DNA from 3 places in the Terrabacter sp. Soil811 genome. Region 3 is predicted to be linked to each of the others. Evidence: predicted binding sites of a transcription regulator. Region 3 holds the regulator's gene; each other region holds the start of a gene.
The links. Region 3 encodes LexA, which represses DNA repair genes until DNA is damaged. Its sites were predicted from a motif close to TCGAACANNTGTTCGA; they were not measured.
Positions count from the first base shown of each region.

Region 1: the regulator LexA is predicted to act here: its motif matches at 6,090-6,105, upstream of ASH01_RS21405 (DUF6504 family protein).
Region 2: the regulator LexA is predicted to act here: its motif matches at 3,623-3,638, upstream of recA (recombinase RecA).

Region 1 covers NZ_LMSX01000013.1:73,700-83,833, forward strand. Annotated here, with positions in the region: gene dinB (DNA polymerase IV) at 1-62, opposite strand, end outside; gene ASH01_RS21390 (class I SAM-dependent methyltransferase) at 105-869, opposite strand; gene ASH01_RS21395 (DNA polymerase III subunit alpha) at 933-4,958, opposite strand; gene ASH01_RS21400 (SAV_6107 family HEPN domain-containing protein) at 4,967-5,416, opposite strand; gene ASH01_RS21405 (DUF6504 family protein) at 5,448-5,882, opposite strand; gene ASH01_RS21410 (DUF4126 domain-containing protein) at 6,495-7,226, shown strand; gene ASH01_RS21415 (hypothetical protein) at 7,388-7,915, shown strand; gene ASH01_RS21420 (methylenetetrahydrofolate reductase) at 8,034-8,942, opposite strand; gene ASH01_RS21425 (polyprenyl synthetase family protein) at 9,037-10,134, shown strand, end outside.
Region 2 covers NZ_LMSX01000011.1:178,948-189,081, reverse strand. Annotated here, with positions in the region: gene ASH01_RS19925 (dipeptide epimerase) at 1-948, shown strand, start outside; gene ASH01_RS19920 (DUF3352 domain-containing protein) at 1,015-2,643, opposite strand; gene ASH01_RS19915 (DUF3046 domain-containing protein) at 2,800-3,048, shown strand; gene ASH01_RS19910 (O-acetyl-ADP-ribose deacetylase) at 3,048-3,596, shown strand; gene recA (recombinase RecA) at 3,816-4,865, shown strand; gene ASH01_RS19900 (regulatory protein RecX) at 5,243-5,785, shown strand; gene ASH01_RS19895 (YceI family protein) at 5,884-6,489, opposite strand; gene miaB (tRNA (N6-isopentenyl adenosine(37)-C2)-methylthiotransferase MiaB) at 6,693-8,258, shown strand; gene def (peptide deformylase) at 8,301-8,915, shown strand; gene miaA (tRNA (adenosine(37)-N6)-dimethylallyltransferase MiaA) at 8,964-9,929, shown strand; gene dapF (diaminopimelate epimerase) at 9,931-10,134, shown strand, end outside.
Region 3 covers NZ_LMSX01000008.1:357,864-367,997, reverse strand. Annotated here, with positions in the region: gene ASH01_RS12225 (winged helix-turn-helix domain-containing protein) at 1-620, opposite strand, end outside; gene ASH01_RS12220 (sensor histidine kinase) at 748-2,016, shown strand; gene ASH01_RS22510 (hypothetical protein) at 1,922-2,605, opposite strand; gene ASH01_RS12215 (alpha/beta hydrolase) at 2,602-4,344, opposite strand; gene ASH01_RS12210 (hypothetical protein) at 4,380-4,685, opposite strand; gene ASH01_RS12205 (LysM peptidoglycan-binding domain-containing protein) at 4,953-5,366, opposite strand; gene lexA (transcriptional repressor LexA) at 5,595-6,320, shown strand; gene ASH01_RS12195 (hypothetical protein) at 6,430-7,365, shown strand; gene ASH01_RS12190 (phosphotransferase) at 7,369-8,412, opposite strand; gene ASH01_RS12185 (Sir2 family NAD-dependent protein deacetylase) at 8,396-9,358, opposite strand; gene ASH01_RS12180 (LysR family transcriptional regulator) at 9,443-10,134, shown strand, end outside.

The DNA.
Region 1 (10,134 bases), on a different contig from region 3:
CCGGTGTCGTCGGGTGGCTCGGAGCCGGCCCGGGTCGGCGCGGTGAACTGGCGGCGGCTCATCGTCGGCCCGTCGGACGGGTCGACGCGCTCACGAGGGCGCGGTCAGTCGCGGCGCGCGACGACGTGGAGGGCATTGCCGAGGGTCCGGAGGAACTCGCGCCCCGGACCGGTGACGAGCAGCTCGTCGAGCTCGGCCAGGGCGACGCGGTCGGCCTCGGAGTCGATGAGCGAGGCCGGGACGAGGTGGCCGAGGATGTTGGTGCCACGCACCCGCACGTCGGTGAAGCCGGCGTCGGCGAGGAGCGTCTCGAGCTGCTCGACGTCGAAGCGGCGCGGCAGCGGGTCGGTGCTCCCCCAGCGACCGGAGGGGTCGACGAGGGCCGCGCGGGCCTGGCCGAACTCACCCGCGATGGCCTTGGCGAAGACGACGGACAGTCGGCCGGAGACGAGCAGGGACAGGACGCCGCCGTCGCCCAGCGCCTGCGCGATGGCGTGGAGCGTCGCCGCGGGGTCGTCGACGAACTCGAGCGTGCCGTGGCAGCAGGCGAGGTCGACGTGGCGCCCGGCCAGGACGGAGCCGAGAGAGTCACCGTCGCCCTGGACCGCCGTGATGCGGTCGACGATGCCGGCCTCGCGGGCCCGGCGACCGAGCGAGGCGAGGGCGTCGGGGCTGGGGTCGACGACGGTGACGTGGTGACCGGCCTCGGCGAGCGGGACGGCGACGCCACCGGTGCCGCCACCGAGGTCGAGCACCTCGAGCGGCCGGCCGAGGCGCTGCGAGCACTCGTCGGCGAGGTGGCCCACGGCCGAGACGACGGCCGACGGCCGGACCCCTCCACGTCGCTGGGGGCGCTGCTCGTCGGGCACGGGATCCTCCGTCTGGGAACGTGGTACGCGTGGTGCCGCGTGTGGTTCGTGTGCGTCATCACCCTAGTGCCCCGAGCTTCCCGGACTCGCGTGCCACAGCTTGCGTGGCGGGCCGCCCACCGTCTCGGTGGGCACGAGCCCGCTCGTGCCGCGCGGTCCCCGGACGTCGTCGCCCGCCGGCCTGATGTCGGCGTACGGCGACTGCTTGAACCCCGAGGCGTGGACGAGCACCCGCCGGCCGTCCGGCCCCTCGCCGACGCCGGACCGTGCCCCGTCGGGTCCGGCGAACGCGGTGGCGCGCTCCCACGCCGACCGGTCGGCGGCCTCGAGCGCGTCGCGGACGGCGGTGATGCCCCCGGACGTCCACGCGTCCTGCAGGCCCGAGAGCTCCCACGCGCCGGTGGCCCGGATCGAGACGCCGCGTGGACCGGTGCGCCGCACGACCCCCCGACAGAGCAGCAGCCACGAGTGGAAGACGGTGGCGGCATACGGGCCCTGGACGTCCTCGAAGAAGGTGAGGTCAGCCGGGCCGGTGGCGTCGTCGAGCGTGAGGAAGACGACGCGGCGCCCGGTGCGGATCGGCGGGGTCTGGGTGGCGACCTTGACCCCGGCGACGAGGACCTCGCGGCCGCTGCGCCCGGAGAGCAGGTCGCGCGCCCGGGTCACGCCGAGCGCGTCGAGCAGCGGGCCGTAGAAGTCGACGACGTGACCGCTCGCGTCGAGGCCGAGCACCTCGAGCTCGGCCCGGACCCGCTCCGGGCCGGTCATCTCCGGCAGGCCGCTCGTCGCGGAGAGCCGCGGCGTGTCGCCGAGGTCGAGCGTCAGCTGGGTCGCGATCTGCTCGGGCGCCCTGGCGGAGCCCTGCGACTGGGCGGCGGCGAGGGCCCGGATGTCTCCCGTGGCGGAGACGGACGTGACGCGACCCCGTGAGGAGCCCGGTCCCGACGACCGGCTCGCGGCCGAGACCCGATGGGAGGAGCGGCGTGACGACCGCTGCGAGGAGGACCAGCGGTCGAGCTCGGCGACGTGGAGCAGCAGGTCGCGCCGGGTGACCCGGCCACGACGGCCGAGGCCGCCCCGCGCCCGGCCCACGACCCCGGACCCGCTCTCGTCGAGACGGGACGGACCACCGAGGTCGATGTCGTGCAACGAGTCGAATCCCCCTGCGAGCACGAGCTTCTCGGCGACGGGCCGCGACACGTGGGCACGCTGCCAGAAGTCGGAGAGGCTGGAGTAGGGCTGTCCGGCGACGATCTGCGCGACCTCGGCCTCGCTGATGCCGTGGACGTCGGCGAGCGACAGCCGGATGGCTTCGCCGCCGTCGTCGGTGCGTTCGAAGCGGTAGGCGCCGGTCGAGACGTTGACGTCGAGCCCGAGGATCGCGATGCCGAAGGTGCGGGCGTCGTCGAGGATGAGGCGCTTGGGGTACATCCCGGGGTCGTGGGTGAGCACCCCTGCGAGAAAGGCTGCCGGGTGGTGCGTCTTGAGCCAGGCCGACTGGTAGGTGGGCAGCGCGAAGGCCGCGGCGTGCGCCTTGCAGAACCCGAACGAGGCGAACGCCTTGAGGACCTCCCAGATCTTGTCGGCGACCTCGGGCGCGTAGCCGCGGTCGCGGGCCGCGGGTCGCCACCACGCCTCGATCCGCTTCTGCCCGTCGGGCGTGCCGAGCGTGCGGCGCACCTCGTCGGCCTGGGCGAGGGTCACCCCGGTGGTCTCGGCGACGATCATGAGCACCTGCTCGTGGAAGACGACGACGCCCTCGGTCTCCTCGAGCGCGGGGACGAGCGACGGGTGGAGGTAGGACGGGTCCTTCCACCCCTGCCTCGCGTTGAGGAACGGGATGATCATGTCGCTCTTGACCGGGCCGGGCCGGAAGAGCGAGATGTCGATGATGAGGTCGTCGAAGGTGCGCGGCCCGAACTTGCCGATGAGCTCGCGTTGTCCGGGGCTCTCGATCTGGAAGCAGCCGAGGGTCTTCGTCGAGCGGACGAGCTCGAAGGTCGGCTCGTCGTCGAAGGGCACCTGCGACTCGTCGTCGAGGTCGACGTGGTCGCCGTCGACGCGTTCGACCTCCTCGATCGCGTGCGCCATCGCGGACTGCATCCGGATGCCGAGGACGTCGAGCTTGAGCAGCCCCATCTCCTCGACGTCGTCCTTGTCGAACTGGCTCATCGGGAAGCCGAGCCAGCTCGCCTCGACGGGGGTGCGGTCGAGCAGGACGGAGTCGGACAGCACGACCCCGCACGGGTGCAGCGCGATGTGCCGGGGCAGGCCGTCGAGGCGCTCGACGATGTCGAACATCAGCTGCAGGCGCGGCACGTCGAGGCCGCTCGCCCGGAGCTCGGGCAGCTCGGCCAGGGCGTTGCGGACGTTGCGGGCGGCGATGTGCGGGAAGGCCTTGGCCATGGCGTCGACCTCGGGCGGCGGGAGCCCGAGCGCGGCCCCGGCGTCGCGGATCGCGTGGCGCACCCGGTAGGTGTCCATCATCGAGACGCACGTGACCCGGTCGCCGCCGAAGTGGTCGAGGATGCGCTCGTAGATCTCGGTGCGCCGGGCCGACTCGACGTCGATGTCGATGTCGGGCAGCTCGGCCCGCAGCGGCGAGCAGAAGCGCTCCATGAGCAGCCCGTGCCGCATCGGGTCGACGCCGGAGATGCCGAGGAGGTAGTTGACGAGCGACCCGGCCCCGGACCCGCGGGCGGCGACCCGCACGCCCATCTCGCGGATGAGGTCGCAGACCTGGGCGACGGTGAGGAAGTACGTCGCGTAGCCGAGCGTCTCGATGACGCCGAGCTCGTCCTCGAGACGGTCGCTGACGGCGACGAGCTCGCTCTCGGTGCGGCCGGGGTAGCGGGTCGGGATGGACTCGCGGCACCGTCGCGCGAGGACGCGGTGCGGGTTGGTGCCGGGCCGGATGCCGAGGACACCCGGCTCGGGCAGGTGGACCGAGCCGATGCCGAGGTCGGCCCGTGGGTCCTGGACGCACTCGGCGGCGAGCGCCGTCGTGCGGGCGAGCAGCTCGCGGGCCTGCTCGCGGGCCAGCGACCCGCCGCCGACGAGCCCCGGGCCGGAGACCTGGACGACGTCGAGGGCGAGCGCGTGCATGAGGGGCGTCGGCGAGAGGTGCCCGGCCGTCGTGACGCGGTCGAGGTGGCGCGCGTCGAGCGCGACGAGCCGCCGGGCGGCGTCGAGGACGTCGACGATGGCGGCGTCCTGCGGGTCGGCGTGGCGCACCGCGGCCGTGATGATGCTCGGCACGCCGACCTCGCGGGCGAGCGCGAGCATGCGTCCGGCCTGGCCGAGGCTGCCGGGCTGGTGCTCGGGCCCGCCGTGGCACACGACCTCGACGACGACGGCGCCCCGCGGCAGCAGCGCGACCCAGCGCTCGAGCGCCGCCCGGGCGTGGTCGCGTCGCTTGGCGAGCACCGCACGACCGACGTCGGAGTCGGGCCCGAGGAGCACGACGAGCGGGGACGGCCCACCGTCCGCCCCCGATGGCGTAGGCCGTCCGCCTCGTCCGTCGGGTCGACCCCGGCCCTCGGGCCGGCCGGGCCCGTCGTCCTCCGCTGCGGACGGGACGGGCGGGGCGGGCAGCAGGCGCGCGTGCTCGGCGACGAGGGCCGCGGACGTGACCGGGTTGCCGCGCTCGCCGTGCAGGTGGGTCGCGGTGACGAGGCGACAGAGCGCCGCCCACCCGGCACCCGGGGCGAGGCCGGTGCTGCTGCCCCGGGCCAGCACCGTGACCCGCGGGAGCCGCGGGTCGACGAGGGCGCCGCCACGGACCGGGGTGCGCACGGGACGGCTGCGCTGGCGCTCGGGGCGCTCGGGGCCGAGGGCGAGATCGACGCCGAGGACCGGCGCGACGTCGTGCTCCATGCAGGAGCGGACGAACTTCACGGCGCCGTAGAGCCCGTCGCGGTCGGTCAGGGCGAGCGCCGGCTGCCCGAACGCCGCGGCACGCTCGACGAGCTGGTGCGGCTTGGCCGTGCCGTAGCGCATGGAGTAGCCGGACGCGACGTGCAGGTGCACGAAGCTCTCGGTGCTGCCGGCCGCGCTGCTCGTGCGGCCGCTGGTGATGGTGGTGGTCATGCCGGTCGTCACCCGCTCGCCCGGCTCCTCGAGACCGGGGTGATCGACTGCGGCAGCGGGATCGTCGCAGGGACACCGAGGAGGTCCTGGACGATCTCGAGGAACATCTCGGCCTGGCGCAGCAGGTCGTCGGACTCGCGTGCGCTGATGTGACCGCCGCGGTCGATGACCGACCGGTGCGCCGAGCAGGCGGCGAAGAAGGCGGCCCACTCCCCCAGCTCCGGGGCCACCCCGGGCAGCACCTGCCACACGCTGCGCGGTCGCGAACGTGGCGACGGCACGGTGCGGGCGGCGACGAGGGCCGCGGCGGCGCGCAGGGCTCCGAGGTGGGCGTCGCGATAGCGCTCGGACGCGTCGCTCGTGCGGCACGCGGTCTCGAGGGTGGTCCGGCCCCGCTCGAGCAGGTCGAGCACGGCGACCGAGATGGGTGGGCGGCGCAGGTCGTGGGCGGTGGTCATGGTGGTTCCTCTCCTCTCTCGTCTCATGGGCTCAGTCGGCGACCCGGACGAGCGACCAGTGGTCGCCGCGCGGGGACTCGTCGTGGGCGAGGTCGTAGACCCCGGGCGTGAACGACCATCCCGGGCTCGCCTCGACGCGCCAGACGTGCTGCTCGCTCGCCGCGGCGACGAGCGTCTCGCCGGGACGGACCTGCGCCTCGTCGGCCTCGAGCGCGTCGTGCCACCAGGCCCGCCGCTCGCGCCACTGGGCGAGGACGCCACGGACGACGTAGAGGCGCCCGCGCCAGATGAACGCCTCGGGCGGCGCCTCGAGGGACCCGGCCTCGGAACCCGAGGGTCCCGACGACCCGGAGTCCCGTGAGGACCTCGAGGACCCGGGCGGACGGGTCGACCTTCCGACCGGACCACCGGAGCGGCCCACGACGGACTGCTCCTGCTGCTCCCGCTCGCGCACTCTCACCTGCACGGCATCACTGAACCTGCGCACCACGACACGTCTCCCTCGGACACGTCGAGGCCGGACATCACGACCCAGACCACCCGCGCCCCACACGAGCGGTCCGACACCAACCGACGACTTGAACTGACAACTGACTGAAACTGACTGAAACTGACTGACTCGGACACCGGCTCGGACCTCACCTCCCGGGCACCTCACCCGAAGAGACGACGTTCGAACACCTGTTCGATACTCGAAGCCTAACCCCTGGCGCCGACAGCCTGTCAAGACGGTCCGCGGGTCACGTCCACGCGATCCCGGGCCGCCGCAGCCGACCTCTCCGCACGCGTCCGTTTCGCCCCGCTCCGGACCGATCTGAGTACCCGTGCTCAGGTCCGTGCGGCGTCCCCGGCGACAGAGTGATGGCGCGGGTTCGGTCCGCGAACGGAGGGGCGCAGGGGTCCTGTCCGCTCACGGATCGGGCCCGTTCCGCTGCCCCCTCCCGCCGCCTGCAGCGCGCCCCGTTGCGCCACCCCCGGGAATACGGGAGCGTCAGGGACGTTGGACCTGGGCTCGGCCGACCGGTCGGGCCACAGCCGCACCGGCGCACCGCGACCGGCGCACGACCGAAGGGGTGTCGTGGGCGCCGAGCTCATCCCCATGGCCTTCACCACCGGGTGGGGCAGCGGCATCAACGCGTACGCCGTCGTGCTCGTCCTCGGTCTGGCCGACAAGATCTTCAACCTGAGCCAGATCCCGAACGCCCTGGCTCGCACCGACGTGCTCATCGGGGCGGGCGTCCTCTTCGTCGTCGAGATGCTCGCCGACAAGATCCCCTACGTCGACTCCGCCTGGGACTCCGTGCACACCGTCGTCAGACCGGCCGTGGGGGCGACGATCGGCTACCTCATCGGCCACGACACGGCGAGCCTCGACGCCGCCGTGGGCGCGGCGACCGGTGGTGTCACGGCCCTCATCTCGCACGGGATCAAGGCCGGGCTGCGCGCTGCCGTCAACACCTCCCCCGAGCCGGCGAGCAACGTCCTCGTCAGCACCACCGAGGACGTGACCGTCACGGGCGTCACCGCCCTCGCCATCGCGCACCCGTGGTGGGCCGCGGCCATCGCCCTGCTCTTCCTCGTGCTCGGCGCGTTCCTCGTCTACAAGCTGGCCGCACGCATCCGCCGCTACAAGCGCCGCTACGACGCGTGGGGCGAACGCGTCGGCATCGCCGTGCCCTCCGAGCGCCGGGAGCGCCGGGAGCGCCGGGAGCGCCGGGAGCGCCGGGAGCGCCGCGGGACCGCTGCGCCACCGCCGCCGTCGGCCCGGGCCGACGAGCGTCTCGAGCGACCCTTCGACCAGGAGACCTGACCGCCCGGCCCGGTGAGCGCCGGCCACCCCCGGACCTGGGCCCCCACAGGTCCGCAGACCTCTCACAGGACCTCCCCACCCTGACGAGGGTGGGGACACAGGGCTGTTGCCGACGGTGGACACAGCTGGCACGAGGCCAGCCCATCGAAGGAGTGGAACGCATGAAGAACAAGACCATCGCGCTGGCAGGCGCCGGCATCGTGGCCGCGTCGGCGCTCGCGCTCGGCGGGGCCGCCCTCGCGAGCGCGGACGAGACGGGTGCCACCGGCACCGCCACCAGCTACGGCCAGCTCGGCGAGGGCCCCCAGGCCAACGGCAACACCAACGGCAACACCGACCCGAGCAAGCCGATGCGCTCCGACGAGACGCTGCTCACTGGCGACGTCGCCGCCAAGGTGACGGCGGCCGCCAAGGCCAAGGAGCCGACCGCGACGATCGAGCGCGTCGAGACCGACTCGGACGGCGTCTACGAGGCGCACATGGTGCGCACCGACGGCACCCACATCACGGTGCAGGTCGACGCGTCCTTCGCCGTGACGGCCGTCCAGGAGGGCGGACCTGGCGGGTCGGGCGGACCCGGCGGCCGTGGCGGTGACCACGACGGCGACGGCCCCCAGGGCCAGTCGGGCCAGCAGGGCGAGGCCCCGGCCTCCCCCAACGGCACCGCCACCCCGTCGAGCACCACCTGACCGACCCGGTCCACGCACCGGACGGCCGGCCCTTCCCTGGGGGCCGGTCGTCCTCGTGTCGTCGGGCTGGCCGCACCTGCCGCCGGTGGGCCCCTCGTCCTCCGAGTCTCCGCGCCGGTCAGAGGTTGCCGAAGACCTCGAGCGTCGCCGACGACCGGTTCATCGTGATGAAGTGGATCCCGGGAGCACCCTCGTCGAGCAGGCGGCGCGACGACTCCGTGGCGATCGCCATGCCCTCGGCCCGGACCCCGGCGGCGTCGTCGCCGTGCCGCTCGAGACGGTCGGTGACCGCCGTCGGCATCGGCTGCCCCGCGAGCTGCGCCATGCGCACCACCTGACGGGCGTTGGTGATCGGCATGATCGCCGGGACGACGGGCAGACGCGACCCGCGCCGGGCGAGCTCGTCGCGCAGCCGGAGGTAGTGGTCGACGTCGAAGACCATCTGGGTGATGGCGAACTCGGCGCCGGCGCGCTCCTTGCGGATCAGGGTCTCTGCGTCCTCGCTGATGTCGCCCGACTCGGGGTGGCCGTCGGGGAAGGCCGCGACACCGACGGTGAAGTCGCCGAGCCCCCGGACCAGCGCGACGAGCTCGTCGGCATGGTCGAGGCCCTCGGGGTGCGCCACCCACGGCTGGCCGAGGCCGCCCTGGGGGTCACCGCGCAGGGCCAGGATGTTGCGGACCCCCGCGGCGGCATACGACCCGACGATGCCGCGCAGCTCGGCGACGGAGTGCCCGACGCACGTCAGGTGCGCCATGGGCGTCAGCGAGGTCGCCTCGAGGACGCGCTGGGTGAGCCGGACGGTGCGGTCGCGGGTGCCGCCGCCGGCGCCGTAGGTGATCGAGACGAAGCTCGGCGACACCTTCTCGAGGCGTCGGATGGCGTCCCAGAGCTGCGCCTCGGACGCGTCGTCCTTGGGCGGGAAGAACTCGAAGCTGTACGTCGGGGTGTCGGCCTCGATCATCGCCGGGATGGACCGCGTGAACCGCTCCGCCCGCGCCATCGAGGATGCCGTGCCGTGTGCCATGCCGCACACCATAAGCCGCGCGCGTCCGCGGTGTCCGGGCTGTTCACGGGCCCACCCGCGCGCCGCGTAGGCTGACCCCGATTCCCGCGACTCGATGGAGGACCCCGTGCAGACCCCCACCGACCTCGACGTGCTGCGCCGTCGGGTGCAGCAGGCGATCGACGGGCAGATCGCCGGGGCCACGCAGTCGCTGGCCGCGATCGGCGAGGAGACAGCCCCGCTCGTCGCGGCCGTGTCCGGCCTGCTGACCGGCGGCAAGGGTCTGCGCGCCGGCTTCCTCTACTGGGGCTACCGCGCCGCAGGTGGCGCCGACTCCGACGCGCTCGTGCGCCTGGCCGCGAGCATGGAGTTCTTCCAGGGCGCCGCCCTGCTCCACGACGACGTCATGGACCGCAGCGACACGCGACGGGGTATGCCATCCGCGCACCGTGCCGTCGCCTCGCTGCACCAGGCGCGTGGCTGGGCGGGTGACGCCGACCGCTTCGGCGAGGGCACCGCGATCCTCGCGGGCGACCTGTGCCTCACGTGGTGCGACGAGCTCTACGCGACGTGCGGCCTGCCCGCCGACGAGCTGGCCCGCGGCCGTCAGCTCTTCGACTCGATGCGCACGCAGCTCATGGGCGGCCAGTTCCTCGACCTGCTCGAGTCCGCCCGCGGCTGGGACGGGCTCGACCTCGACGCCCGGGTCGCCTCGGCGCGCAAGGTGATCCGCTTCAAGAGCGCGAAGTACACCATCGAGCACCCGCTGCTCATCGGGGCGCTCGTCGGCGGCGCGCCGGACGGGTCGCTCGCCCCCCTGTCGGACTACGGGCTCGCCCTCGGGGAGGCGTTCCAGCTGCGCGACGACCTGCTCGGCGTCTTCGGCGACCCCGAGGCCACCGGCAAGCCCGCGGGTGACGACCTGCGCGAGGGCAAGCGCACCGTGCTCGTGGCCCACGCCCTCGACGCGGCGTCCGACACCGACCGTGACACGGTCGAGAGCCTCCTCGGGCGCGACGACCTCGAGCTTGCCGGCGTCGAGGCGATCCGCAGGGTGCTGCTCGACACCGGGGCGGTCGACCGGGTCGAGAGCCTCATCGCGACCCTGGCCGACGAGGCCTGCCGCGCCGTCGACCGGGCCCGGGCGACGGGCTCCTACGACACGTCGGCGCTCGACGTCCTCGAGGCGCTCGTCGCGGTCTCGACGGCCCGC
Region 2 (10,134 bases), on a different contig from region 3:
CAGGTGACGGGGGAGTCGCTCGCGAGCGCCACGGCGTGCATCGAGCAGATGCTCGCGCCTGCCGTCACGGGCCACCGGCTCGACGACCGCAGCGACCTCGCCGCTGCCGCTGCCGTCGTCCAGAGGTCCGTCGCCCGCAACTTCGGTGCCAAGGCCGCGGTCGACGCGGCCCTGCACGACCTCGTCGCCCAGGCGGAGGGCACGTCGGTGGCGGCGCTGCTCGCGACCCGGCCCGACGGCATACGCGAGGTGCTGACGACCGACGTCACCCTGTCGGCAGGTGCGGCTGACGCCCTCGCCGCCACGGCGCGCGCGCGCGTCTCCGACGGCTTCCGCACCCTGAAGATGAAGGTGGGCACCGACGCGAGCACCGATGTGCAGCGCGTCGCGGCGGTGCGCGACGCCGTCGGACCCGACGTCGGCATCCGGCTCGACGCCAACCAGGGGTGGACGCGCGAGGAGGCCGTCCAGGTCATCCGCGCACTCGAGGTCGCCGACCTCGGGGTCGAGTTCGTCGAGCAGCCGGTCGTGGCCGACGACGTCGAGGGCCTGGCCTGGGTGCGGGAGCGGGTCGGGCTGCCGGTCATGGCCGACGAGTCGTGCTACGGGCCCTACGACCTCGAACGGATCATCCGGCTCGGCGCGGCGGACCTCGTCAACGTCAAGCTCGCCAAGTGCGGATCGCTCACCGTGGGCCGCGACATGCTGCGCCGCGCCCACGACGTCGGCCTGCGCACCATCGTGGGCTCGATGATGGAGAGCCACGTCGGGGTCGGGGCCGCGGCAGCGCTCGTGGCTGCCGAACCGACGACCGAGGTGAGTGACCTCGACGCCGCATGGTGGTCGGTCACGTCACCCGTCGTGGGTGGAATCGCCTACTCGGGCAACCAGATCCGTGTGCCGATGACCGGCGGTCTCGGGATCAGCGGGTTCGTCCACCACGACTGACCCACCGCACACCGCACGCACGAAGGGCCCCGCCGGAGCGGGGCCCTTCGTGCGTGCGAGGTGGTGTCAGTCGCCCAGGACGCGCAACGTGAACGAGCCTTCACCGTTGCCGGTGTTGGTGGCGGTGAAGCCCACGGCACGCAGCGACTCGAGGAAGGACTTGGCCTCGCCGTGGACGTCGCCCTTGACGATGGCGTCGACCTTGTCGAGGTCGACGAAGAGCGTCGCCGTCGCGTTGCTGACGTCACCGACCGCGACCTTGAAGGTGTCGCTGTCGCCGAGCTTGCCGCCCGACTTGAGGTCGTCGGCGTAGTCGGGCGTCGTCGCCACGAAGACCTTGTCGCCCTCGACCTTGTGGGTCAGCACGTCGCCGCCGACGCCGACCGACTCCATGAGTCGGCCGACGAGCTCGTCGGCGCGCTTGGCGTCGCTCGAGACGACCTTGGCCCCGAGGACCGGAACGTCGCTCTTGAGGTCCTGCTCGGGCATGGCCAGGGTGAAGGAGCGGCCGAGCAGCACCTTGAGGTCGTCGGGCAGCTTGATGCCGAGCTGCTGCTCGACCATGCCGATCGGGTCGGACTCACCGTCGGCGGCGGCGAGGCTCTCGATCTGCTTCTTCAGCTGGGGCCACGCCGAGTCGAGCATCTGGTCGGCGCCGGAGACGTTGAAGGCAGCCATCGTGTTGGCCGGCAGCGAGGCCACCTCGCTGCCGTCGCCCTTGACGGACTTCGTCGCGTCGGCGCCGCGCACGACGCCGGCCATCTCGACGTAGTCGGCGTCGAAGCGCACCGCCGTCGCGAAGCGTCCCTTGGCCGAGGCCAGGGCCGTCGCGTCCATGCCGGTCGTGCCGCTGAACTTCTGGATCTCCTTCAGTCCCGTGCCCATGTCGAACCAGGCCGACAGGATGCCCTGCTCGCCGAGGGCCGCCATGTCGGCGGTGAAGTCGGCGTTCTGCGCGAGCGTGCCCTTGGCGGCAGCCGCGAGGGTGGCGTCGCCCACGCCGGGCGGCGTGACGATGGCGTAGCCGTCCTTCATCCGCAGCTCGGTGTCGGACCCGCCCTTGTCGCAGGCGAACAGCTTGGTCAGGGTGTCCTTGGCCGCGGACTCGTCCTTGACCTGGATCGCGATGGCGACGTTGGGCGCGTCCGCGGTGCCACCGGGACGGATCGCGGCGCCGACCCGGTCACCGAGCCAGGGCGCGATGTCCGTGTCGTAGCTGAACCTGGCGACGCAGTCGTTGCTCGCGTCCTTCGAGGCGAGCTGCCACAGCTGCTTGCGGGGGTCGTCGGCACCGAGCGTGTCCTTGACCTGGGGCAGCTTGCCCAAGAAGCGCACGGCGGCGATCTTCTGGCCGGCGGACGGGTCGATGTCGAGACGGACGTAGGCGTAGGCGTCGCCGGGCAGCACGTCAGCGGGCTGCGAACCGCCGCCGCTCAGCGTCTGGAAGGCGAAGGCGCCGGCGCCACCGAGGACGAGGGCGGTGACGACGCCACCGACGAGCAGACCCGTGCGCTTGCGGCCCCCGGACGTCGGCGGCTGCGGGTCGTCGGAGAGGGTGACCTCGCCGGGAACGGTCTCGGCCGCTCCGGCGGGCGTCGGGTAGGTGTAGGGCTGGCTCGCCCCGTGCGTGGGCTCGGTGGGCTCGGTGGGCTCGGTGGGCTCGGTGGGCTCGGTGGGCTCGGTGGGCTCGGTCATGGTGTGCTCCCCTGAAGAGTTCGGTGCGTCCTGCGGTTGCGCGCGGGACGAGAGGACGATACCGGCAGCGCCGGACGTCCGCGGCCGGTTGCGATAACGCTCCGACGACGGATTCGCGCGGAACGGTTCCGGTGCTCCGGGTGGCACACTGCAGTGGTGCGGATCAGCCACTTCTGGACCTTGATGGACGACGAGTTCGGCGCGGCGTATGCCGGGTCGCTCGCCCGTGACCACGTGCTGGGTGCGCTCGGCAACCGCACCGTCGTGCAGGCCCTCGCCGATGGCGAGGCGCCGCGTGCGGTGTGGGAAGCGCTGTGCGTCGACATGGACGTGCCACCGGAGCGACGTCTCGGACGTGACACCCGTGTCGCCCGGGGAGCCCAGGGCGGTCAGGCCGGTCGCTGATGCCGGCGTCGCTCGACCCCGGTCTGTCGCGGATCACGCTGCGGCACGGCGACATCACGAGCGACGCCTCGGCCGACGCCATCGTCAATGCCGCGAACCGGTCCCTGCTGGGCGGCGGCGGTGTCGACGGGGCGATCCACCGGGCAGCGGGGCCGGCTCTGCTCGCCGAGTGCCGGCTGCTCGGCGGGTGCGACACCGGCGACGCGAAGATCACCGGCGCCGGTCGGCTGCCCGTGCGGCACGTCATCCACACGGTCGGCCCGGTCTGGCGCGGGGGAGGTGACGGTGAGCCGGAGCTCCTGGCGAGCTGCTACGTGCGGTCGGTCGAGGTCGCCGACGCCGCCGACTGCGCGGTGCTCGCCTTCCCCGCCGTGTCGTGCGGGGTCTACGGCTACCCGCTCGACGCGGCGGCGGTGGTGTCGCTCGAGGCGCTGGCGGGAGCGCTCACGGTGCACGGCGGGGTGCGCGAGGCGCGGTTCTGGCTCTTCTCCGACACGGCCTACGCCGCGTTCGACCGGGCGCTGACGCGGCTGAGAGCGACACGCTGACCCGGGATCGGCGTGTCGTACGGACTTCGAACACCTGTTCGGTAGTGTTCTCCACAGGTCCTGCGCCACCACCCGCATCGTCCACAGGCCGTCTCGTGGATCCTCCCGATGTCGGCGCCGGCACCTAGCGTCTGACCCGACAGCGGACCTCGCAGCACGAGGCCGTGGCCCGGGTCGAAGGTAGACGACCGCAACGCAGACGGCAGATAGGTGACCGACATGGCTTCGGTGCAGGAAAAGGACAAGGACAAGGCCCTCTCCTCGGTGATGGGCCAGATCGAGAAGAGCTACGGCAAGGGTGCGGTGATGCGCCTCGGCGACGACATCCGTCCGCCCATCGAGGTGATCCCCACCGGATCGATCGCCCTCGACGTCGCTCTCGGCATCGGCGGTCTGCCGCGCGGACGCGTCGTCGAGATCTACGGCCCGGAGTCCTCGGGCAAGACGACCGTCGCGCTCCACGCGGTCGCCAACGCGCAGAAGGCCGGTGGCATCGCGGCGTTCATCGACGCCGAGCACGCGCTCGACCCGGACTACGCGAAGAAGCTCGGTGTCGACACCGACGCCCTGCTCGTGTCGCAGCCCGACACGGGCGAGCAGGCGCTCGAGATCGCCGACATGCTGATCCGCTCGGGTGCCATCGACATCATCGTCATCGACTCCGTGGCGGCCCTCGTGCCGCGCGCCGAGATCGAGGGTGAGATGGGCGACAGCCACGTGGGCCTGCAGGCGCGACTCATGAGCCAGGCGCTGCGCAAGCTCACCGGCGCCCTCAACAACACCGGCACCACGGCGATCTTCATCAACCAGCTCCGCGAGAAGATCGGCGTCATGTTCGGCTCGCCCGAGACGACGACCGGTGGCAAGGCGCTGAAGTTCTACGCCTCGGTCCGCCTCGACGTGCGTCGCATCGAGACCCTCAAGGACGGCACCGAGCCGGTCGGCAACCGCACCCGCGTCAAGGTCGTCAAGAACAAGGTCTCCCCGCCGTTCAAGCAGGCCGAGTTCGACATCCTCTACGGCCACGGCATCTCGCGTGAGGGCGGCCTCATCGACATGGGCGTCGAGCACGGCTTCGTCCGCAAGGCCGGTGCCTGGTACACCTATGACGGCGACCAGCTCGGCCAGGGCAAGGAGAACGCCCGCAACTTCCTCAAGGACAACCCCGACCTCGCCGACGAGATCGAGAAGAAGGTCAAGGAGAAGCTCGGCGTCGGGCCGCGCGTCGACCAGCCCGCCGAGGTCTCGGACGTGCCTGTCGACTTCTGATCATGGGTCTCTCCGAACAGGAGACCGCACGGGACCGTCTGGCTCGCGCCGCGGCCGCCCTGGCTGAGGCCGAGGGGGTGGCCGGGGTGCGAGCCGGCGGTGCGTCGGCGGAAGGCTCGGATGCAGGTTCGGGGGAGTCGGCGGCCGAGGCCGGTGCGAGCCGGTCCGTACTGCCGTGGTCCGTGCCCGTCCGCGCCGAGCCGACCGGGCATGAGAGCGCGCGGCCCGCGAGCACACGCATGACCCGATCCGACGGGTCGAGCCCGTCGGGAGGGTCCCGCGGCGGCGGGCGTTCGGGCCGGTCGGGCGGTGCCAGCGGCTCCGGCCGTCAGGGGCGCCGGTCTGCCAAACCGCGCTCCGGCTGGGGTTCCGCTGACGTGGGGGAGCGACCCGACTGGGCGCCCCCGCCGGAGGACGTCGAGACGGCCGTGCCCGAGGCCGATGCCGAGTCGGTGGCACGCGCGATCGTCCTGCGACAGCTGAGCATGGCGCCGCGCAGCCGTGCCCAGCTCGAGAAGAAGCTGCGCCAGCGCGGCTGCGAGGACGACGTGGCGGCAAAGGTCCTCGACCGGATGGCCGAGGTCGGTCTCATCGACGACGAGGCGTACGCCCAGATGCTCGTCCGCTCGAAGCAGTCGGACAAGGGCCTGGCCCGGCGCGCGCTCGCGCACGAGCTGCGCAAGCAGGGCATCGACCAGGAGATCGCCGACGAGGCGCTCGGTCAGGTGGGTGCCGGGGACGAGAGGCTTCGGGCCGAGCAGCTCGTGGCCAAGAAGCTGCGCTCGATGCGCGGGTTGGCTCCCGAGGTCCAGACCCGACGTCTGGCCGGGCTGCTCGCTCGCAAGGGCTACTCGGGGGAGGTCGCGTGGCCGATCATCCGCGACGCGGTCGACGGGCTGCCCGAGCACCGTCGTGACTGAGGAGCGTCGCGGTGCTCACGGCATGCCCTCCGGACACCACGAGGGGGTGAGGACCGTGTGGTCCTCACCCCCTTGGGTGTGCTGTGGTGCGGTGCTGCTCAGACCTCGGCGGGCACGTTGGCGATCGCGGAGACGTCGAACTCGAGCTTGACCTTCTCGCTGACGAGAACGCCACCGGTCTCGAGGGCCGCGTTGAAGGAGAGGTTCCACTCGGTGCGGTCGATGGTGACGTCACCCTCGAAGCCGACGCGCGTGTTGCCGAACGGGTCCTTGGCCGAGCCGGTCTCCTCGAAGGGGATCGTCACGGACTTGGTGACACCGTTGATGGTCAGGTCGCCGGTGATGTCCCACTCGGCGCCGTCGCGCTCGACGTTCGTCGAGACGAACGTGATCTGCGGGTAGGTGGCGATGTCGAAGAAGTCAGGGGTCTTGAGGTGACCGTCGCGCTGCTCGTTGCCCGTGGTGACGCTGGCGGCCTGGATCGTCACGGTGACCGAGGAGTTCGCCGGCGTCACGGTGTCGACGTGGGCCGAGCCCTCGAACTCGTCGAAGTGGCCGCGGACCTTCGTGACCATCGCGTGGCGGGCGGAGAAGCCGATGCGCGTGTGGCTCGGGTCGATGGTGTAGTCGCCGGAGATGTTCTCGACAGCGACCGAGGGGGTCTCGGAGACGGTCTCGTCCTTGGTGCGGTTGAACAGGCCCATGATGTGTCCTTCGGAGTAGGTTATTGAATCTTCAACAACTATGATTCACCCAAGTTGTTGAACTGTCAAGCAATGGGGTCAACAGGTCCACCGTCGCCCCTATTCCTTCGTCTCGCGCGCTGGGATCGAGGCCGGACCAGAGCGTCGACGGCGCCCGGCCGTGGGAGCGCGCTGCACGACGTACCCTTGTCGGTGCCATGACAATGCAGAACTTCGCGCCCACGCCCGAGGCCGCCACGACCGCGCCCGCCGGCTCGCCCCGCACCTACGACGTCCGCACCCACGGGTGCCAGATGAACGTCCACGACAGCGAGCGACTCGCCGGGCTGCTCGAGACGGCGGGCTACGTCGACCTCGCGAGCCTGCCGACCGGGGAGCGGCCGGAGGTCGCCGACGTCGTCGTCTTCAACACGTGCGCCGTGCGCGAGAACGCCGACAACAAGCTGTACGGCAACCTCGGTCAGCTGCGCCCGGCGAAGCAGAAGAACCCCGACATGCAGATCGCGGTCGGCGGCTGCATGGCCCAGAAGGACCGTGGCACCATCGTCCAGCGCGCGCCGTGGGTCGACGTCGTCTTCGGCACCCACAACATCGGGTCGTTGCCCGCCCTGCTCGACCGGGCGGCCCACAACAAGCGCGCCGAGGTCGAGATCCTCGAGAGCCTCGAGGTCTTCCCCTCGACCCTGCCGACCCGTCGGGACTCGGCCTACAGCGCCTGGGTCTCCATCTCGGTCGGCTGCAACAACACGTGCACCTTCTGCATCGTGCCGAGCCTGCGCGGCAAGGAGCAGGACCGTCGCCCCGGCGAGATCCTCGCCGAGATCGAGGCGCTCGTGGCCCAGGGCGTCGTCGAGGTGACCCTGCTCGGCCAGAACGTCAACACCTACGGCGTGGAGTTCGGCGACCGCCTCGCCTTCGGCAAGCTGCTGCGTGCCTGCGGCGAGATCGAGGGCCTCGAGCGCGTCCGCTTCACGAGCCCGCACCCGGCTGCTTTCACCGAGGACGTCATCCTCGCGATGGCCGAGACGCCCAACGTGATGCCCAGCCTGCACATGCCGCTCCAGTCCGGCTCGGACAAGGTGCTCAAGGACATGCGCCGTTCCTACCGGAGCACGAAGTTCCTCGGGATCATCGAGACCGTCCGCCAGCACATCCCGGACGCGGCGATCACGACCGACATCATCGTCGGCTTCCCCGGCGAGACCGAGGAGGACTTCCAGGGCACGCTCGACGTCGTCCGCGAGTCACGCTTCTCCAGCGCCTTCACCTTCCAGTACTCCATCCGGCCCGGCACCCCCGCTGCGACGATGGATGACCAGGTCCCCAAGGCCGTCGTGCAGGAGCGCTTCGAGCGACTCATCGCCCTGCAGGAGGAGCTCAGCTGGGCCGGCAACCGCGCCGTCGAGGGCCGTGAGGTCGAGGTGCTCGTCGCGCCGTCGGAGGGTCGCAAGGACGTCGAGACGAAGCGGCTGTCAGGGCGGGCCCGCGACAACCGGCTCGTCCACTTCGCCGTTCCCGAGGGCGCTGAGGTGCCCCGCCCCGGCGACATGGTCACCGTGAAGGTCACGTACGGCGCGCCGCACCACCTCGTGGCCGACTCGGGCCTCGAGGGCGGGACGTATGCCGTCCGGCGCACCCCCGGGGGTGACGCCTGGGCGGCGCTCCAGGACGCGCCGCAAGGCACGGGCAAGCCGGCCGTGAGCCTCGGCATGCCGTCCATCGGTCGACCGGCCGTCACCCCGGTGGCGTCGGGCTGCTCTGTCGTCTGAGCCGATTCGGGTCAGCGCGTCCCCACGTGCTTGACTTGGTGCATGAGTGTGCGCCCCATCGTCATCACCGGTGAGCCCGTCCTGCACCGGGCCGCCGCCCTCGTCACGGACTTCGACGACGAGCTCCGCACCCTCGTCGAGGACATGTACGAGACGAACGTCGCGGCCAACGGCGTCGGGCTCGCGGCACCCCAGATCGGCGTCGGGCTGCGGGTGTTCATCTGGAAGATGGCCAACGAGGACGGCGTCCCGGAGCAGGGACACGTCATCAACCCGACGGTGACCACCTCGAAGATCCCGCAGGAGCGCCCGAACCCCGACGAGGAGACCGAGGGCTGCCTCTCCGTGCCCGGTGAGGCCTTCCCGCTCAAGCGCGCCGACCGCGCCCACGTCATCGGTTTCGACATCGACGGCAACCGCGTCGAGTTCGACGCCTCCGGCTGGTTCGCCCGGTGCATGCAGCACGAGTACGACCACCTCAACGGCACGCTCTACGTCGACCGTCTCGACGACCGCCAGTCCAAGAAGGCCCGCAAGGCCGTCAAGCGCAACGGGTGGGGCAAGCCCGGCAGCTCGTGGCACCCGGGCGTCGACAAGGACCCCTTCGGTCACGACGAGGACGAGGTCGACGAGTACGCCGACGACCTCATCGGCTGAGCGCGCGCCCCTCGTGACGGACCCGCCCGGCCTCCGGTCCCGTACGCCGTGACGCCCGAGAACGCGCCGACGGTCGGTGCGCCCGTGGTCGCGGTCGTCGGGCCGACGGCGACGGGCAAGTCCGACCTGGCCCTCGACCTCGCCGCGCGGCTCGGTGGTGAGATCGTCAACGCCGACGCCATGCAGTTCTACCGCGGCATGGACATCGGCACGGCCAAGCTCCCCGCCGCCGAGCGGCGCGGCATCGCCCACCACCAGCTCGACGTCCTCGACGTGACCGAGGAGGCCAGCGTCGCCGGCTACCAGGCGGCGGCCCGCGTCGACATCGCCGCGATCCGCGGGCGGGGCCACCGGCCGCTCCTCGTCGGCGGTTCGGGGCTCTACGTCCGAGCCGCCCTCGACCGGCTCGAGATCCCGCCCACCGACGCCGCCGTGCGCGGGCGCCTCGAGGCCGAGGCCGAGGTGGTCGGTGGTGACGCGATGCACGCGCGGCTGCTCGCTCTCGACCCACGGGCCGCCGCCGCGATCCTGCCCGGCAACCGCCGACGGGTCATCCGGGCCCTCGAGGTCATCGAGCTCACCGGCCGCCCGTTCAGTGCGTCGATGCCCACGCGTGAGTTCGTCTCTCCGGCAGTGGTCCTGGGCCTCCGCGTCGACCGTGACGTCCTCGTGGAACGCATCGAGCGGCGTGTCGAGCGCATGTGGGAGGCGGGGCTGCGTGATGAGACCGAGGCCCTGCTCGCCGTGGGTCTGCGCGACGGCGTCACCGCGAGTCGGGCCATCGGCTACAGCCAGGCCATCGCCGTCGTCGACGGCGCCCTCGACGAGGCCACGGCGCGCAGCGACACGGCCCAGGCGACGCGCCGCTACGCCCGCCGGCAGGAGTCGTGGTTCCGGCCCGACCCCCGAATCGTGTGGCTCGATGCCACCGACCCGGACCTGCTCGACCGGGCCCTCGCGGCGGTTCGTGAGGCGGATGCGCGGGTGCGCGACGGCATACCGGAGAATGACTGACATGACGCGCTTCACCAAGGGCCACGGCACCGAGAATGACTTCGTCCTCGTCCCCGACCTCGAGGGCTCGCTCGAGCTCACCCCCGCCCAGGTGCAGCGCATCGCCGACCGGCACGCCGGCCTCGGGGCCGACGGCGTCATCAGGGTCGTGCGCACGGCGCTGTCGACCGACGAGGCCGTCCGCGCCCAGTCGCGCGAGGCCGAG
Region 3 (10,134 bases):
GCCGAGACCCGGACCGGCAGACGCTCGGCGTCGGGGTGGACCTCCACGTCGGCGCGGCACTCCTCGCTCCACTCGACGACGAGCGCAGTGAGCCGACGGCTCAGCTCGCCCATCTGGTCGACGGTGGCGGCCGCCAGGGTGTCGGTCGCCACCGACGCGTGCCGCACCTCGGCCGGTGCCGACTCGCCGCCCTCCGCGAGCCACCGCTGGACCGCGCGCACGTGGTGCCGGAAGTTCTCGGCCTCAGCCGCCCCGGCGATCCGCCGCGCGACGGTCCCCTCGCCGTAGTCGGTCGCGTCCCACGAGAGCTGTCGGGGACGACTGCGCCACCAGCTCTCCCGGGTGTCTCGGGCCAGCTCGGGCGCCGGCTCGACGAAGCCGTAACGGTGCAGCGTGCCGAGGTGGTGGCTCACCGATCCGACCGCCAGGCCGGTGCGCCGTGCCAGCTGACCGACGGTCGCGGGGCCCTCGACGGCCAGCAGCTCGCACAGCCAGCGGCGGGTCGGATGGTGGAAGGCGGTGAGCACGTCGAGCAGGGCGTTGCCCGTCTCGCTGCCGAGCGTGTCGGTGGAGGCGGGGCTCGTGGCGGCATGGCGCTCGGAGGCGGTGCGTCGTGGCATGCACCCAGCCTCGGGCGGGCACCGGCTTTTGCACAAGAGCTCTTGTATGACTTCGGTGATGCCGAGAACGTGACGCGGCAGGCCCGGGTGCTTGCCCCGCACGCCGTCATGACAGAGTCTTCCCATCGTGACAAACCGGACATCATCAGCGGACGTCCTCGACCCGACCCGGCGACGCGAGGACGCGCTGGCGGGCTATGACGTGCTCGGCAACGCTCCCGAGCGCGAGCTGCAGGCCCTCGTCGACATCGCGGCGCAGGTGTGCGCCGTCCCCCGGGCTGCGATCAACCTCATCACCGCGACCCACCAGCAGCAGATCGCCACGACCGGCTTCGCCGCCGCCATCTGTGCCCGCGAGGACTCGATGTGCGCCGCGGTGCTCGAGCACACCGATCGCGTCGTCGTGCCCGATGCCAGCCTCGACGCCCGGTTCCGCGAGAACCCTTTCGTGACGGGCGTCCTCGGGACCGTCCGTTTCTACGCGTCAGCGCCACTGACCACGCCGGACGGCGTCATCATCGGTCGCCTCTGTGTCTTCGACTCCCAGCCACGCGCGCTCGACGAAGCACAGGAGGAGGCCCTCGTCGCCATCGCCGAGCGCGTCGTCGACGTCCTCGAGCTGCGCCTGCGCACCCGGGAGCTGGAGGACTCGCTCGCGGCGCTCACCGAGACGAGGGACGAGCTCCACCGGTCCAACGAGGCCCTGTCGGTCTTCGCCGGACAGGTGAGCCACGACCTGCGCACGCCACTCACCGCGATCATGGCGAGCACCGAGATGCTCGGCCAGCAGCCCGCGGTCGCCGAGGACGAGTGGTCCGAACGCCTCGTCGCCACGGCCTTTCGCTCCGCCACGCGCATGGCCGGGATGATCGAGCAGATCCTCGCCCACGCCCGCGTCGGCGCCGAGCTGCACCGCAGCGACACCGACCTCGACGACGTGCTCTCCTCGGTGCTCGAGGACCTCGACCCGACGCTCACCGCACGGTCGGCGACCGTCACGACGGGGGCACTGCCGACCCTGCCCGCAGACGGGCAGCAGCTCTACTCGGTGCTGCTCAACCTCGTGTCCAACGCGGTGAAGTACGCCCGCCCCGGCGTCGCGCCCGTCGTGGAGATCTCGGCGGTGCGGATCGACGGCTCGTGGCGTCTCTCGGTGCGCGACAACGGGATCGGCATCTCGGCCGCCGACCGTGAGCGGGTCTTCGGCCTCTTCAACCGCGTCGAGACGTCCGTCGACGGCAGCGGCATCGGCCTGGCCACGGTCAAGCGCATCATCGAGGCTCACGGTGGGTCGATCGGGATCAGCTCGGTGGACGGTCCGGGTACGGACGTGTGGTTCGAGCTGCCGGCCGAGCTCCCCCGTCGGGACGAGCACGACGGTCCCGGCGGCGACTGACCGGACGTCGCGCCCGGGCGAGGACGACGAGCGCGACGAGAAACGCTGTCGGTGCCCTGACATCCATGAGGAGCACCTGCACGACCGTGGCGACGTAGGCCCCGAGGGCGGAACCGTCGTCGAGAGCGTCCCCGACGGAGAAGGCTCCTGAGCTCTCGGCGCTCACGAGCAGGGCGGCTCCGGCGAAGGTCGCCGCCTCGGCCAGAGCCGCGAAGGCGGCCCACCGCAACCGCGGCACGACGGACCCGGTCGTCCACGTCGGGCCTGTCGGGCGCGTCGGCAGGAGGGGGCCGCCCGTGTCGTCGACCTCCACGCCTGCGTCGACGAGCGGTTGCATCCCCGGCCGGGACAGCGCAACCGCCAGGACGACGCCGAAGCCGACGACGCCCAGCAGCGCAGTGGGCGACAACGCGTCCAGGGCACCGTCGCCGGCAGCCGTCCCGCCGTCGGTGATCCAGCCGACCGCGACGTAGGGCAGAGCCTGGAGCACCGCGAGCCACCCGCACGCCCACGCGACGAGGCGGTCGCGTCGGGCGGACCCGGCCATCCCGTTGAACAAGCGGGTCGGGTCGTCGTCGAACGAGGTCACGGGACGAGCCTCGGCCAGCGCAGGGGGTCGGTCCCGAGGCTCGGTCCGGTCGTCGTGCACGCCCTCTCGTCGATGCCCTGGAAGACCCGCAGGTCGGGACGACCGGCCGCCACGGCGACGAGGTTGCGCGCGCTGTCGGTGCCGGCCCGGAGGTAGTCGGAGTGACCGGCGGAGGTGCGACGGACGTCGACGAAGTCGGATCGTGGGTGGAGCCAGTGGTTGCAGCCGGTCCCGGTCTGCTTGAGGGCGAAGGTCGAGAGCCGGCTCGCGCCCACGACGTCCGCCGGCGCCGTGCCGTGCACCATCCAGCCGTAGGCGAACACATCGTCCCCGACCGCGCCGAGGACGTTGAGGGAGCCGGGTTTGAGGGCGGTGTGCGCCACGTCCGAGAACGGCAGGCCGGGCGCACCGAAGACGGCGACGTCGTCGATCGCACTCGTGCGAAGCGAGGCCTGGCCGGCGAGAGTGCCGCCGTAGGAGTGGGCCCAGACCGTCTGGTGGGCCGGACGGTCACGGGAGGCCTCGACACCGGTCACGAAGTCGGCCAGCGCGCCGGCGTTGTCGCGGGCCAGCTTGCCGTTGAGGACGTTCCGGTCGACCGACGTGATGATCTCGTGGACCTGCGGCGCGTCGTAGCCCATCCACGTCACGAGTGCGACGTCCTCACCCTGCGCCACCGCCTTGGCCTCCGAACGCATCCGCACGAAGGTGTCGTCGTAGCGCCGGAGATCGGCCCCGACCATGGTCGACAGGCCGCCGACGAACGTGACGACGTGCTCGGCCCGGTCGACGTCGCCGATCGCGACGGCCGCCTTGACGTCGGGTCCGTTCGCGTCGACGAGGAGCAGACGCCGGGGTCCACCGTCGCGACGCCCGAGCACGTCGCGCACCGCCTGCAGGGCCGCCACGTGCTCGGCCGAACGGGTGCGTTCGGCGGCATTGCTCGCAGACGCCGCCCGCTGCGCCTCCCGCTCGCGGGTCCAGGCAGCCTGCTCCGCTCGGCCGAGCAGGACGAGGTTGGCCTCGTGGCGAGCTGCGGCCGGCACCCCGTCGCGACGACCCACCCAGTCCGGCCGCTCACGGATGGCGCGGCGTCGCTCCTCGTCGGTCAGGGACCGCCACCAGGCGGCCGAGGCGAACACCTGACGGCCGACCCCGGCACTCGTCGAAGGTCCCGCCGGCGGAGGTGGCAGCTGCGGGACCAGCTGCGCGGCAGTCCCCGGAGACGCCGTCGCGCCACGGGCAGCGGTCAGCAGCCCTCGCCACAGCTCGTCGTCGGTCTGGCTCGCGGCCTGTCGGGCCCGCGCCAGACAGGCGTGCACCTCGACCCTCAACAGCTCGTCGAGCCGTGCCCGGTGCGCCTCGCCGGCAAGGTCTCCGAGCGACGCCCGCACGGGAAGGAAGAGCCGACCCTCGCCGTCGACCCAGGCGCCCTCGTCGGCGGCCCGACGGTCGGCGCGACCGACGAGCTCGAGCGCCGACTGCAGACGTGCCGCGGCGTGCCCGACCGCGTGACCGGTCACCGCGATGCTCCCCGCGAGCCGTCCGAGGCCGGCGACGACGAGGCCGTAGCGGTCGGCGGCCGCCGAGGAGGCCGCGCCCGACCAGCGCGGCGCGGCGGAGCGACGCCACAGCACGAGCTCCGCGAGTCCGAGGACCCGGAGGCGATGCTCCTCGAGGCGCCGGCCCACCTCGAGCAGGGACTGCGGTCGGCAGGCCCGGACGTCGGCGACGGTCATGGTCAGCGGAGCACCGGCACCCGCCACACCAGGTCTCATGGGGTGCCGCCGGACGACGACGACCGCAGGGCCTGCCGGGACGCCTGCTCGACGGCGTCGTAGGTGTCGGCGGCCGTGGCGAGGCAGCGGCCCAGCTCGCGCAGCTCCCAGCGGGTCCCGGCCAGCCGCGCCTCCCACGCCGCAGCGACCTGGCCGAGCCCGCCGGCGACACGACCACCGGGGATCGCCCCACCGAGTGGCCGCAGCTCGTCGCCGATCCTCAGCCGCTGCACCCGCGCGAGCACCTCGCCGACCGAGGCGGCGTCGTCGCGCAGCGCGTCGGTGTCCACGTCGTAGCGCATCCCCTGCTCCCTTCCGAGGACAGCCACGCTAGGCAAGGCGTCCGAGGACTCGAGCCCGTCATCCACAGGGGTCGGGAACGGCAGGTGCGGGCACAGCAGGACGCCGCACCCCCGTCAGGGGTGCGGCGTCCGGGGCAGGAACGGCGGGGTCGAAGCGCCGCTACCGCCAGCCGCTGAAGGTGGAGCCAACGCGGCGGATCGGAAGGGCCGGGACGGGCGCAGCCGGACACACGGCATACGTCCCCGGCCGGCCCAGGAGGCCCCGGGTCAGCGACCCGGGACGACGAGCTGCTGGCCGGCGTGGATCGAGGTGGTGCTGAGCGCGTTGGCGATCTGCAGCTCGACGACACCCTCGGCCGCGGTCAGCTCAGGCAGCTCGCGGGCGGCGATGCCCGACAGGGTCTGGCCGGACCGGACCGTGATCGTGCGCGGCTCGCCCGTGGCCGACGCGAGCTGACCGGCGAGTCCGACGCCGAGGAGGGAGACGACGCCCGCGACGAGGAGCGTCACGACGAGGCGACCGAAACGCGTCAGGCGCATCGGCGGCCTCGCGGCACGCACCGCACGAGCGGCCTCCGGCCCGGTGGGGACGAGGACGAGACGGGGCCGACCGGTCGGCTGCGACCGCGCGGGCTCCTCGGTGTGCGGCTGACGAACGGCCTCGAGGACGATGGCGCTCATGGTGACCTCCCCTTGCTCCTGATCTGGCGAACACGTGTTCGATAGAACGTCTGTACGAGTTGTAGCACGTATGTTCGATGAAGTCGAGACACGCATCGAACAGGTGTTTGGCAACTGTGTTCGAACTGCGTAGTCTTTCCTCACACCACAGACCTCACCAGCCACCACTGACACTGGCCGCACACCCAGCGTCACGACGCGGACTGACGAGCCGACGAAGGGGACACCATGGGCGTGACCGAGCTTCCCGATCGCGAGACCGGCGACGGTCTCACCGTCCGCCAGCGGCGGGTGCTCGAGGTCATCCGCAACTCCGTCGACCGGCGCGGCTACCCGCCGAGCATGCGCGAGATCGGCGACGCCGTCGGCCTCGCCAGCCCGTCGAGCGTCTCCCACCAGCTCAATGCCCTGGTCGCCAAGGGCTACCTGCGCCGCGACCCCAACCGGCCGCGGGCCCTCGAGGTCGTCTCGCCCGATGCGAAGGCCGAGGAGCTCGGCTACCGCGGCGGTGACCCGACCGCGCCGCGTCCGCGGGGCGACCACTACGACACCGAGACCGACTCGGGCGACGCCCGCCCCGAGGCGTCCTACGTCCCGGTGCTCGGCCAGATCGCGGCGGGCGTGCCGATCACGGCCGAGGAGGTCGTCGAGGACGTCTTCCCGCTGCCGCGGCAGCTCGTCGGCGAGGGTGACCTCTTCCTGCTCAAGGTCAACGGCGACTCGATGGTCGAGGCCGCGATCTGCGACGGTGACTGGGTCGTCGTGCGCCAGCAGCAGCACGCCGAGAACGGCGACGTCGTGGCCGCGATGCTCGACAACGAGGCGACGGTCAAGACGTTCAAGCGCACCGACGGGCACGTGTGGCTCATGCCGCACAACCCCGACTTCTCGCCCATCGACGGCGACCACGCGACGATCCTCGGCAAGGTCACGGCGGTCCTGCGCCGGCTCTGACGTCGCCCCGCTCCCCCACCCGACGACGTATGCCGTCGGCGCCCTCCGCGCCGGCGGCATCGTCGCGTCCGGGAGGCGTATCGGACGCGACGGCGCGAGACTCTGACTCGTGAGTCCTGCGAAGGAGACCGCCACGGCACCCGGCCGCACCCGCGACGTCGTCTTCACCTACCGCTACCTGCGCGGCGCGATGATCGCCCTGCTCCTCATGCTGCTCCTCTCGGTCGGCTACCAGTGGTGGTGGGAGACCGACCACTCGTGCTGGCTCGGCTCGATCAGCGCGTACTACTACACGCCGGCGCGGACCGTCTTCGTCGGCTCGCTGTGCGCGCTCGGGGCCAGCCTCATCGCCTACAAGGGGCACTCGCCCGAGGAGGACGTGCTGCTCAACTTCTCGGGCTTCATGGCCTTCGTCGTCGCCATGGTCCCGACGGTGCCGGACGGGCGGTGCGGGCCGAACGCGTACACCCAGACCCCGGCCGAGATCGCCGCGGCCGTGCGCAACAACATCTGGTCCCTCGTCGTCGTCGCCGTCCTCGCGGCCCTCGTGGCCGCCTGGCTCAGGCGCGGCGCGATGACGCGCGACCCGTCCGACCGGCCCACGGTGCGCTCGGCGGTCGTCTCGGCCGTCTGCGGTCTGGTGCTGCTCGCGGAGCTCACCCTCTTCCTCGTGCTGCGCGACCGGTTCATCGCACTGAGCCACGGCATAGCCGCGGGCACCATGGTGGCCGGGGTGATCGCCGTCATGGGCTTCAGCGCGCTGCGCGCCGAGGAGCGCCACCAGGGCACCGCCGGTGGCACCGGCGCGAGCGGAACGGTCTACAAGCGCATCTACATCGCGATCGCGGTCGCCCTGGCCGTCGCCCTGGGAGCGACGGTGCTGGCGGCCCTGACGGTGCGCGGCTTCGACCACCTGATCCTCATCGCCGAGGTCATCATCATCGTGCTCTTCGCCGCCTACTGGGGCGTGCAGACCAAGGAGCTGTGGGACCTGCGCGAGGCCGATGGCGCCGAGGCGCGTTCGGCTCGATCGGTGGCCGAATAGCCTTCAGGACAGCGGCGGCTCGTCACCGAGAGCGCCGAGCCACCACGTGCCGGCGTCGCCGTGCTCGACCGCCTCCTCCGGCGTCAGGGTCGCGGTGACCCGGAGCCACGACTCGGCGCGCCCGAGCCGCCCGAGCCGCAGCGCGGACGGCAGGGCCGAGCGCAGTGCAGCGACCGGGACGACGTCGCCCCAGACCTCGAGCGCGGCGTCCGCCACCCGCCTCAGCCGACGGTCGTCCGGGGTGGCGCCGAAGCGGTGGAGCAGCACGTTGAGCGGGACGAAGAGCGCGGACAGCGGGTGCGCGAGCACGGCATCACCGAAGTCGAAGAAGCGCATCCCGTGCGCCGTCGCGAAGACGTTGCTGGCGTGGAGGTCGTTGTGCACGAGGCTCTCCCGCAGGCCGAGACCCCCCACGTCGTCGGCCCACGCCGTGACCGCCGGCAGCAGCGCACGCAACCGGTGCGCGACGTCGTCGGCCATGCGGCGCGGGTCGTCCGGGGCCAGGGCCGTCAGGGACGCGACCCTCGCCTCGACGTAGGCCGCCGACTCGGCCGGAGGCAGGGCCGTGATGCCCGCGCCGAGGAGGTCCGCCTCGTGGCCGACGAGCTCGCGCTGGAGGTGCATCGCCTCGGCGGCGACCCGGCACCAGGCGTCGACGTCGTCGTCCGCGACCGTCAGAGAAAAGACCGGCCCCTGGTCGGGCACGAGGTGCAGGCCACGCTCGACGTCGGCCGCGGCGACCGGGACGACCCGGTGCGGCGACAGGCGGTCGAGCACGACGAGCAGGGCCGCTTCGAACGACTGGTGCGGGCAGTTCTGCTTGGCCCAGTAGGTGGCGCCGTCGGATGTGACACCGCGCCACACCGTCGACCAGGGGCGTTGGTGCACCGCGTCGAGCGACACGAGGTCGGTGCCGAGACCGCCCAGGACTCCACCGACCCACTCGCGCAGCTCGGCCTCGAACGCGCCGGACGTCCAGCGGACCGACGGGCCGTCACCGGACTCCGGGAGGGCGGCATACCAAGGCAGTTCAGTGCCCGAGGGCATCGCGCAGCTCCGTCAGCGTCGGGCCGAGAGGTGCGTGGAGGCGCAGCGTCGCCTCGGCGTCGCCGCGCGTCGCCGACCGCGTGACGATCGCGACGGGCACGTCGCGCTGGTGCGCGCGACGGACGAAGCGGTAGCCACTCATGACCGACAGCGACGACCCGAGCACGAGGACGGCGCCGGCACTCTCAACGAGGGAGAAGCACTGCTCGACGACGGCCTTGGGCACCGACTCGCCGAAGAAGACGACGTCGGGCTTGACGGTGTCGTGGCCGCAGACGAGGCAGCGCGGGGCGTGGAAGGACTCGACGAGTGCGTCGGCGAGCACGATGTCACCGTCGGGCCGCACCTGCTCACCCCACTGCGAGCCCACCACGTGCGCCGCCTCCTCGAAGCGGTCCATGAAGCCGGGGTTGGCCTCGGTCATCCTCTCGTGCAGGCCGATTCGCGAGGTGTACTCGCCGCACGTGAGACAGACGGCGCGGTCGAGGGACCCGTGCAGCTCGATGACGTCCGTCGCGCCCGAGACCTGGTGCAGGCCGTCGACGTTCTGGGTGATGATCGGCCCGACGTAGCCCGCACGTTGCAGGTCGGTGACGACGCGGTGCCCCTCGTTGGGCGCGGCGGCGTTGAAGCGCTGCCAGCCGATGTAGCTGCGAGCCCAGTAGCGCCGACGGGCCTCGCTCGACCCCGCGAACTCCCCGTACGTCATCGGCTCGACCCGACGGGTCCCGTCGGGCCCGCGGTAGTCGGGGATGCCCGACTCGGTCGAGAGCCCCGCACCCGAGAGCACGACGACGCCGCCGCCACTGACGAGGTCGACGAGGTCGTCGAAGGTGCCGAGGTCGTGCGTCTGGAGCGGCAGGGTGCGCGAGGTGGAGAGCCGGGTCGTCGCCGGGGTGACCGCGGCGGCCGTCGACTGCGGTGGTATGCCGTTCGGCTGCTGCACCCGGCAAGCCTACGTGCCGCTCCGGGACCATGCTCGACCGACTGGATACAGCAGGATTCCATAATCATCGGTTATGATGAGGACATGATCGATGCTGCCGGCCTGCGGGTCATGAAAGCCATTGCCGACGAGGGAAGCTTCACGAGCGCTGCCAACGCGCTGGGCTTCACCCAACCGGCCATCTCGCAGATGGTCCGCCGACTCGAGCAGCGCACCGGGACCGTTCTCGTCGAGCGCTACGGGCGCCAGGTCCGCCTCACCGAGGCCGGTCAGGTGCTCGCCCGCCACGCCGTCGGTGTCCTCGCCGCCCTAGACGCGGCCGAGGAGGAGATCACCGCGATCGCCGGCCTGCGCGCCGGACGGGTCCGCCTCCAGGCCTTCCCCAGCTCGTCGGCCACGCTCGTGCCCCGGACGCTCGCCATCCTCAAGGCCCGCCACCCCGACATCACCGTCACCTTCACCGAGGCCGAGCCGCCCGAGTCGCTCGCGGCCCTGCGCAACGGCGACTGCGACGTCGCGGTCGCCTTCGCCTACGAGGGTGGCGACCTCGGTGAGCTCGAGGAGGACCTCTCGCTCCTCGTGACCCGCCGGCTCATGGACGACGAGGTGCGTCTTGTCGTCCCCGGCACGCACCCGCACGCGGGCGACGCGGCCGCCTCGCTCGCCGACTTCTCGGGCGAGGAGTGGATCGCCGGCTGCCCCCGCTGTCGGGGCCACCTCCTGTCGCTCGCCGACACCGCCGGCTTCCGGCCCAACGTGGCGTTCGAGACCGAGGA